Regions from separate parts of the Anaerosporobacter sp. genome, predicted to be linked through region 1. Evidence: riboswitches for the same ligand, from Rfam matches in the RefSeq annotation. Region 1 holds a riboswitch; the other holds the start of a gene.
The links. Region 1 has a riboswitch for cobalamin ahead of ACW2QF_RS06550 (energy-coupling factor ABC transporter permease). Riboswitches for the same ligand answer to the same signal wherever they lie in the genome.
Positions count from the first base shown of each region.

Region 2: it holds a riboswitch for cobalamin, as region 1 does, so the genes downstream of both, ACW2QF_RS11305 (DUF4430 domain-containing protein) here and ACW2QF_RS06550 (energy-coupling factor ABC transporter permease) in region 1, are expected to answer to the same signal.

Region 1 covers NZ_CBDLAM010000041.1:7,342-11,782, reverse strand. Annotated here, with positions in the region: gene ACW2QF_RS06565 (energy-coupling factor ABC transporter ATP-binding protein) at 1-411, opposite strand, end outside; gene cbiQ (cobalt ECF transporter T component CbiQ) at 446-1,216, opposite strand; gene ACW2QF_RS06555 (energy-coupling factor ABC transporter substrate-binding protein) at 1,213-1,506, opposite strand; gene ACW2QF_RS06550 (energy-coupling factor ABC transporter permease) at 1,499-2,257, opposite strand; cobalamin riboswitch at 2,429-2,615, opposite strand; gene ACW2QF_RS06545 (cobalt-precorrin 5A hydrolase) at 2,869-3,921, shown strand; gene cobK (precorrin-6A reductase) at 3,937-4,441, shown strand, end outside.
Region 2 covers NZ_CBDLAM010000094.1:2,111-6,551, reverse strand. Annotated here, with positions in the region: gene ACW2QF_RS11315 (hypothetical protein) at 167-1,063, shown strand; gene ACW2QF_RS11310 (hypothetical protein) at 1,205-1,723, opposite strand; gene ACW2QF_RS11305 (DUF4430 domain-containing protein) at 1,710-2,129, opposite strand; cobalamin riboswitch at 2,263-2,463, opposite strand; gene ACW2QF_RS11300 (ATP-binding cassette domain-containing protein) at 2,743-4,356, opposite strand.

The DNA.
Region 1 (4,441 bases):
GAAATGTGTAGGTCTTTTTCTCAGATGTTCTATATGAAGATTCGAAAGAACAGTTTCTACACGCTCTCTTACAATCTCTTTTTCTAGTCCCAGATTCATCGGACCAAAAGAAATCTCTTGATAGACATCAGCACTGAACAGTTGATGATCTGGGTTTTGAAAAACAATTCCTATCATCTGCCTTAATTTCTTAAGTCCATTTTTATTATAAGCAATAGGCGCTCCGTTCACTAGAATACTTCCCTTTGTCGGTTTACACACTCCATTCAAACAGAGAAATAAAGTTGATTTTCCTGATCCATTTGGTCCCATAATAGCAATCTTTTCGCCTTTTTGAATTGTTATGTTAACATTCTGTAATGCTACTGTCCCATCTTCATATCTATAATCCAGATTCTTAATTTCAATCATCTTATAACCCTTCCAACTTTTACTCAATATCTTATCATGCTAAGAAACTATAGCAGAGGATTCCCTCTACTATAATAATCCCAAGCATAGATACTCCTTCCCAGATTCGTGGTCGTTCAACAGTACTTAATACACATAAATCACCGTCATAACCTCTTGATTCCATTGCACTAAATAAAGCATCTGCTTTCTGATATGCACGTACGAATAGCACTGCTGACATTTTAGATGTAGATTTCACTGACGTCTTCGGGTCTTTATATCCTAATCTACAATCTTGTGCTACTACAATTGCATCTCCTGTCTCTAATAACAAAAATATAAAACGATAGATTAGATACATTAACTCAATGACAATCTTAGGAAGATGAAAACTTCTAAGTACTTGAATCAAATCAATTACGGGAGTTGTTAACGCTAGAAAATACAAACAAGTAACGGATGCAAAAGATGAACCAAACAGCAAAATCCCCCTTGTTAAAGACCACGCAGTCATATAGATATTCCCGTTAACCAAGGAAACAACGACCTTAGAGGACTCCACATGTCCGAATTCAAATATCACTGTTATTGTACTTATTACTAGGAAGATCAATGGTACACACAGCAATCGTATATATGCTCGAAGCGGCATCTTCCCCAATAGCACAATCAATGCAGACATCATCATAAATATGCATAAGGATACTACATTGTCTCGACATATGATACATATTAATAAATTTCCTACTCCAAAAAGCAATTTACTGTATGGATTTTTATCTCTGAGTCTAGAACTGTATGCCCATTTATCCATCATAATCATAGGGGCTTATTCTCCTTATGATGTCTTTCTCTTAAAACACCTAAACCATAACCGAATACTCCTGCCCCAAGCGCTGCTTGTAGACAAAATAATAAGGATTCTGTTTCACCACCAGGTGGCTCCATAACAGGGTCTGCCCACACTTTATAATCTGGATTAATCTCTGTAATCAATTCTTCTGCATGGCCATCTGAACCGCCAAATTCACTATTTTTATGTATAAGTAACGGAATTGTAGCAATTACGATACAAATCACCAATAATATAACAACAACCTTTTTCTTACTCAACTTCACGCAGCTCCTTTCTAAAACCAAGTTCCTCTAATTCTGTCCTAGCAAATGATTCTAATGCAATAACAACTATTACAGTTAAAAAACCTTCAATAATAGCAAGTGGAATCTGAGTAACAGCAAACACTCCCATGAACTTTATAATGGAAGTAATCACACCACCATCTGCACTTGGAAAGGCAAGACCTAATTGTAAAGAAGTGATAACATATGTGAATAGATCTCCTAACGAGGCAGCAAGAAATATTGCTACGTAACGAGAACCTTTACATTTCAAAACTAATTTATAAACAAGGTAAGATACGATTGGCCCAGCAATTGCCATGGAAAATGTATTAGCACCAAGGGTTGTTAAGCCACCATGGGCAAGCAAAACAGCTTGGAATAGCAGTACAATAACGCCTATTAATGCAGTTGCTCCTGGTCCGAATAAAATTGCGCTTAATCCTGTACCAGTCGGGTGAGAACTGCTTCCAGTAACTGATGGAATTTTAAGAGCTGATAGTACGAATGCATACGCACCTACCATCGCAAAGATGAGAAGCAATTTTCTGTGATTATTTAATTGCTTCTTAATTGAAAATGCACCGTAAACTAAAAATGGAACACATAAAGCCCCCCACATAACGCAATAGGATATCGGTAAATATCCCTCCATAATGTGCATTGCAGATGTTATCGGTGCAATACCTAGACTTAGAGCTATCAGTATAGAAGCTCTGAATACGAGTTTCTGTCTTTTCGACATAAAAAATCCTCCTTCTCTTTCAATTTCGTAACGATTCAGCTATCTTAACATTTCTGAATCGTCACCCTGTTTTTGTTCCTTACGATACAACGACAGGTACGAAAAGAAAGAGAGGAGGTATTATTACATTCCTTACTCTCTAATTAACTACCTGGTTATATCCCCGTAACCTTGTAAATTCATTTTCAGTCGGGTGTTCTGGCTTGGGCGTTAAACATAGTATTTCGCCTTCCCATTATTCACAGTGACATAATGAAGTACTACTATTCCCATACAGCAGCGGGTACTGCGCAGGATTCTAACCTGCTTCCCCATTCACGGAAAAATCCATGAGTAATCCTGAAAACAAAAGCAATATTGAATTTACTTTAATAAGAGTAGCATGTGCATAAATACTTGTCAATTGTTAGAACTACATATTGTCTTATGTATTACTCTATTCTTAAGACTTTTCTAGTGTTATATGATGTTAATATATTCAATTCATGCAATGAATATGCTACTGTTGAACTATAATAGGAATAATTGTGTATGGAATTATACTCTTATTTCATATACATTTTATTCATTCTAAGGTATACTTAATTCAAATAAACCAGGAGGAATTATTCATGCGCTACGTTCTTTTTTCATTTACACCAAATGCTTCAACACTTTGCAGTGAATTACATAAAAACCTTGTTAATAACAGCAATGATTGTACTTCTTATACAACTATCAAATCACAACTTCCTCCTAACCTTACCAAACTTAATCTTCCGCTAAAAGAACAAATCAAAGTAATATTTCATAATGTAGATGCAATCATCTTTGTAAGTGCATGCGCAATTGCAGTCCGATCTATAGCCCCCTTCCTTGAAAGTAAGACAACCGATCCTGCTGTTATTGTTATTGATGAGCTTGGCCAATACGTAATCTCACTGTTATCTGGTCATATCGGTGGTGGTAATGAATTAACGAAACAAATTGCAGATTTCATTGGTGCCACGCCAATTATATCAACTGCAACCGATTTGAATCATCTCTTTGCTGTAGATGTATTTGCCACTAAGAACAATATGTATATTGATGATATGAATCTAGCCAAACAAGTCTCTAGTGATTTGCTTAATCATAAAGAGATTGGATTAACTAGTGATTTCCCTGTGAAATCTCCCCTCCCCGATCATTTACGAATGCAATCACCAGATGAAACTTCTCTACCTTTTGGAATTGCTATTACATTAGATGACAAAAAATATCCCTTTGAAGTTACCCTTCGCTTAATTCCTAAGATTATAACTCTTGGAATCGGCTGTAAGAAAGGTACGCCTATGGAAGATATTGAATTCTTAATATTACATACATTAGCGAAACATCATATTTCTTTGCATGCAATAAAACAAATTGCCAGTATTGATTTAAAGTCTAGTGAAGAAGGGTTGCTTTCTTTCTGTGAAAAATATCATCTACCTTATATAACAAATACCTCTGCAGAATTAGCTTCCCTAGAAGGTGACTTTACCCCTTCAACTTTCGTAAAATCTGTAACTGGAGTTGATAACGTCTGTGAAAGGGCTGCATTATATCAAGATCCTGAGGGTTCTCTTATAATAAGAAAAACAGTCAGAAATGGTGTAACCATCGCCGTTGTTTTAGCTGACTATATAATTAAATTTTTTTAAATTTGGAGGCAACTAATGAAACGAATATTACTCTTTGCTGGAACAACAGAAGGACGTATCTTGGCAGAATATCTAAATACATTAAAAATAGCCACACATGCATGTGTAGCCACTGAATATGGGGAACATCTTTTATTAAACTTAGATTATGTAGAAACTACATCGGCTCGGTTAACAGTTGATGATATGATTGCACTGATTAATCAGGAATCCTTCTCTGCTGTTATTGATGCAACGCATCCCTATGCAACTCTAGTATCTACCAATATCCAATCCGCTTGTAAAGCAACAGATGCTTCCTACTACCGTGTAATACGAGAATCCTCTGAACTACTTACGGAAGATTCTAGTATGGTATTCATGGAATCCGTTGATGAAGCCGTAGCATATCTTAAGGATACAGCAGGGAATATCTTTGTCACTACAGGAAGCAAAGAATTATATAAATATACACATCTACCAGATTTTAAAAACCGTATTTACACTAGAATACTATCCTCTCCAAGCGTGGTAAAAGAGT
Region 2 (4,441 bases), on a different contig from region 1:
TCAACTGGTTTATGCTAAAATAGGAAGCGGTTGTTTTTTAGTTCATATACCTTCGCCCATTAATTCTAAGTAGATACTGGCTATACAGCATGGAAGTTTACGTTATTATATGGTAAAATAAACTAAATAATATTTTGAAAAATATATTTGAAAGGAAAATTACAATATGAAGAAGATATTAGCAACAATATTATGTTTATGTCTAGTTATGACTTTATGCAGTCATGTTGTTTATGCAAACGATAAGAAAGATAATCAATCAATTACTGTCCTTAAAAAACCGCCTATGAAATATATGCTTTCCAAAGGTGCTAAAACAAAGAAAGTTTCTCCTCTGAAGTTAACTCAAAAGTCTAAAAAATCCAATGAAATTATTGATGAGGAGAAATGGTTTACTAAGAACAAACTAAATTCAAGACGTTATCAAATTATAGATAGAGACATTTCTTACTATGAAGACAGTGATTACAAAGACGATATACCTAGCTATGTCGAAGAGAACTACGATTATTTAATACTAACGGACGCATTTTATGATGATAATTATGTGTATTGTACATATGGTGGTAATTATGCAGAGGGATATATACTTACAATTTACAATAAAAAGACGAAAGAAATTGCATATCAATATGACTTTTCAAATTATCGATACTCTTCTAAATATGTAAAAGAGGATTATGATTACATCCAACAGAAAATCATGTGGGCGACAATAAAGAATAATGTTTTGTATGTATCAAATAGTCACTTAACTTATGCAAAAAGTTCATATAATCAAAATGCTTATATTACTGCTATTGATCTTAAAACAAATAAATTAATTTGGAGATCACAAGCGCTTGTTGCTAATAGTTATAGATTTGAAATAATTGGAGATGTTATCATCACAGGTTATGGTTTTACAGACAAACCAGACTACATATATCAACTGAATATACATACTGGAAAGATCATTAGTAAATTACTTGTTAAAACAGCCCCAGAGTATATTGTGAAGAAGGGAAATTATCTTTATATAAGAACTTATAATACAGATTATGTCTATAAGATAAGTAAATAATAGATATAAAAAAACTAAGTAGATATGTTATCTATGTCATCTTAACTTAATGACATTTGATTTGTAATCTACTTAGTTTTTCTTTTTAATATTCAACTACTTCTTTTACTTAGCATATGTTATGTCTATAAACATACATACTTAGTAAAATCTCTTAAGCTTTCTAAAAACAGTCATCAAAGGTTTATATAAGAATAATGCGAGTACAAAATTACCAATACAGTGAGTTACATCCCAAGGGATTCCTGCTATCCACCATGCGAATGCAGTTTTAACTCCACCAATAACTAGATATACTATGGAACCTAATGCTCCAAAACATAAACCAAACAAACCAGATACGATACTCCAAAACCATGCTGAATCCTGTTTACGAAATAGATACGTAATAATAGCTAACAAGGTCCAAATATAAATATACATAATGAACCAAAGACCCATTCCCCATATAAATGTTTCGATACATGTGAAAACTGCAATTGAATAGAATACTTTATATCCGAAAGTTAACGTGAAAATAATTATTAGTAACGATACAATTTCAATATTAGGTAAGAATAAAGCCATCTTACCAGCAATTAACGTTGCGCTCATTATTCCAATTAGTGCAATATCTTTTATTGATAACTTAGGGACTTTAACTGGATTATTGTGCTTCATAGGTTATCTCAAATGTATCTCCATCATAAACTGGCTGCGTTTCAATACCGTTATTACAATCTTCTCCATTAACTGAGAAAGACCAGAATGCACCATTCACATTATAATCTGCTGTTAATCCATTAACAGTTTTCACAAATAATCCATATTGAGCTTCTTCACCTTCTACCGTTAAGCCATCAATTTCTTCTAATGCAGCTCTCAAAAATTCTGCATCAGTTTTGTGGTCATACGTAGTACGATTGTCCTTATCATCAATTACGGTAACGGTAATTGATTTTGAACCTTTAACTGGTTTTGGTGAAAATTTCTTGTATGCGCAGAGTGCACCGACAACTAATACCACTAAGATTGCGATTCCAATAATGATTTTCTTAGAACTTAAATTACTTTTTTCTTTTTCCATACGTTCTCTCCTTTTTACATTAAAAAATCCTTCTACAACAGGAAGGTTTACCTGAGTAAAAGGAGACGCATGGTAAGTAAAATACATAAACGTATTTCCTTATCGTACAACCAATTACTCGTGGTTAGGCAAAAGCCTTCGTACAGCCATGGCAGGTCTCCTGACTTACAGATCTACATAAGTAACCATCTTCCCGGTTTCCCAGTGATGTAACGTTATAAAACGTTGGTTACAAATTCCCTGATTACAGTGACGAGTTCGTACAGGATTCACACCTGTTTCCCTTTTCACCAAACAAATAAATATGTTTGACACCTATGACTTAATATTATATTTTATTAATTACTTCAAAATATTATACCTAATATAAATCATTATAGCAAGTTTTGAATTCATATTCTTATAAAATGTTATTCCCATACTTTTTATATAATAAACTGTATGTTATTACCATCTATCTTCTTCTTTTAATTTTGACAGTAAATTTGACTCATTATTTATAGTCACTCAATATCTATAAATATATAAATCGTATGACCAGCTAGTCAATATGACCCTAAAGTCATTATGACCATCTAGTCAGTATGACTGATAAGTCATCACAATTAATGAGTCACTTTAACTCCTGTAATGCATTTTCCTCAAATATATATCTTCTATCACATATTTTAAAAATCTTATCTTTATGAGTTATGATGATTACCGTCTTATCTTTTAAATATGTATCTATAAGTTCAATCATTTTTCTTTCGGTAATATCATCTACATTACTAGTTGGTTCATCAAGAAGATAGATTTCTTTCTTTATTAATAATCCACGAACTACATTCAGCCTCTGTCTTTGACCTGTAGAAACGAATACACCTCGTTCGCCTATTAATGTATCAAGGCCTTTCTCTTGCATTGATAACCACTCTGATAACCCAACTGCATCAAGCATAGTATAAAGCTGTTCATCTGTAATGGATTGGTTGCCAAATGTAAGATTTTCACGTAAACTTAAGTCTAGCATCTCCGTATCTTGTGCGATAAATACCGCATCAATGTTCTGGGTTAATGGTTTCCCATCTAGAAAAATATGATTTTTGGTTTCAATGATACCTGAAAGAATCTTTAATAAAGTAGTTTTTCCTTGACCACTTTCTCCTGTAATACAGATTCGCTCTCCTTTGCCTATATGAAAGTTGGGGATGGTTATAGTGAGTGCTTCTTCATTAGAATTATATTGATATTTTAAGTTGCGGATAGCTAATTCGTGAAACCCATCTCCTATTGAAGTAGATGTATAGATTTCCGATTGTTCTTCGATAATCCTATCCATTTCTTTTTGTGATACGCAGAAGCTATTATAATCTCTTACAAAACTCGATATATTCCTATTATTAAATACAAGTTGAATAGTTACTAAGGACAAATAAGACATGAATTCTATAATCGGAAAGGTTTGATCTTTCTTATAGATGGCATATGCAACAAACATGCAAATCGGATAAAGTAAATAATTAACCGTTTTGTATAATGTAAAGCCAATTTCATTACCGATTACATATCGTTTGGTTGCTTGTAAATTCTCTCGACTAACCGTTTCTGATTTTTGATTTATGAAATCTAACCCACGTAATTTCTGTATAGTTGAGATGTTATTAATGCCATCCATGAATATGCTAGTCTGTTCTCCACGTACAACCGTCATTTTCTTTAATGTTGGTCCGATGAGCTTAGAACAGATCATTCGTATCGCTATTGAGATAAGTGAAATCAATACTATAATGATGGAAAACCATATGGAATAACTGGATATATATATTGTTAGGTACAAGATATATATGATGCTTATTGTGAATAAGAGTAGACTCATTAACATCGAACATTTCTTTTCAATTAATTGCGTCAATATCCCAGCAATATATCCTGTATTACCACGTTGTAGAGCTTCAGGTTTAGTATAATATAATTGTTTAAAGTAATATTCGAAGTTTGAGTTCCTTACATGTGCTTGAATGATACCATTGTAATAATCACATAGAAATTCGGTAAATTCCCATATAAGAATATATATGATAAAAAAACAGGCAGCTTTGACAAATTCATTTCTTACTATGTTGGTAGCAGTTACCTTAGATAATGCTGCTGTCATATAAGAATTCATGAATGACCAAAGTAAGATCAATATAGAATTTATGATTAATAACTTTTTAGAAATTCCTAAAAATAATTTTTTAAACATATTAACTCCCCCTACTTATGCTTTATTTTTGTTCACTAGATCACATTAATCTGACAGGTATGAAATTCACTAGAGAAGATACAAA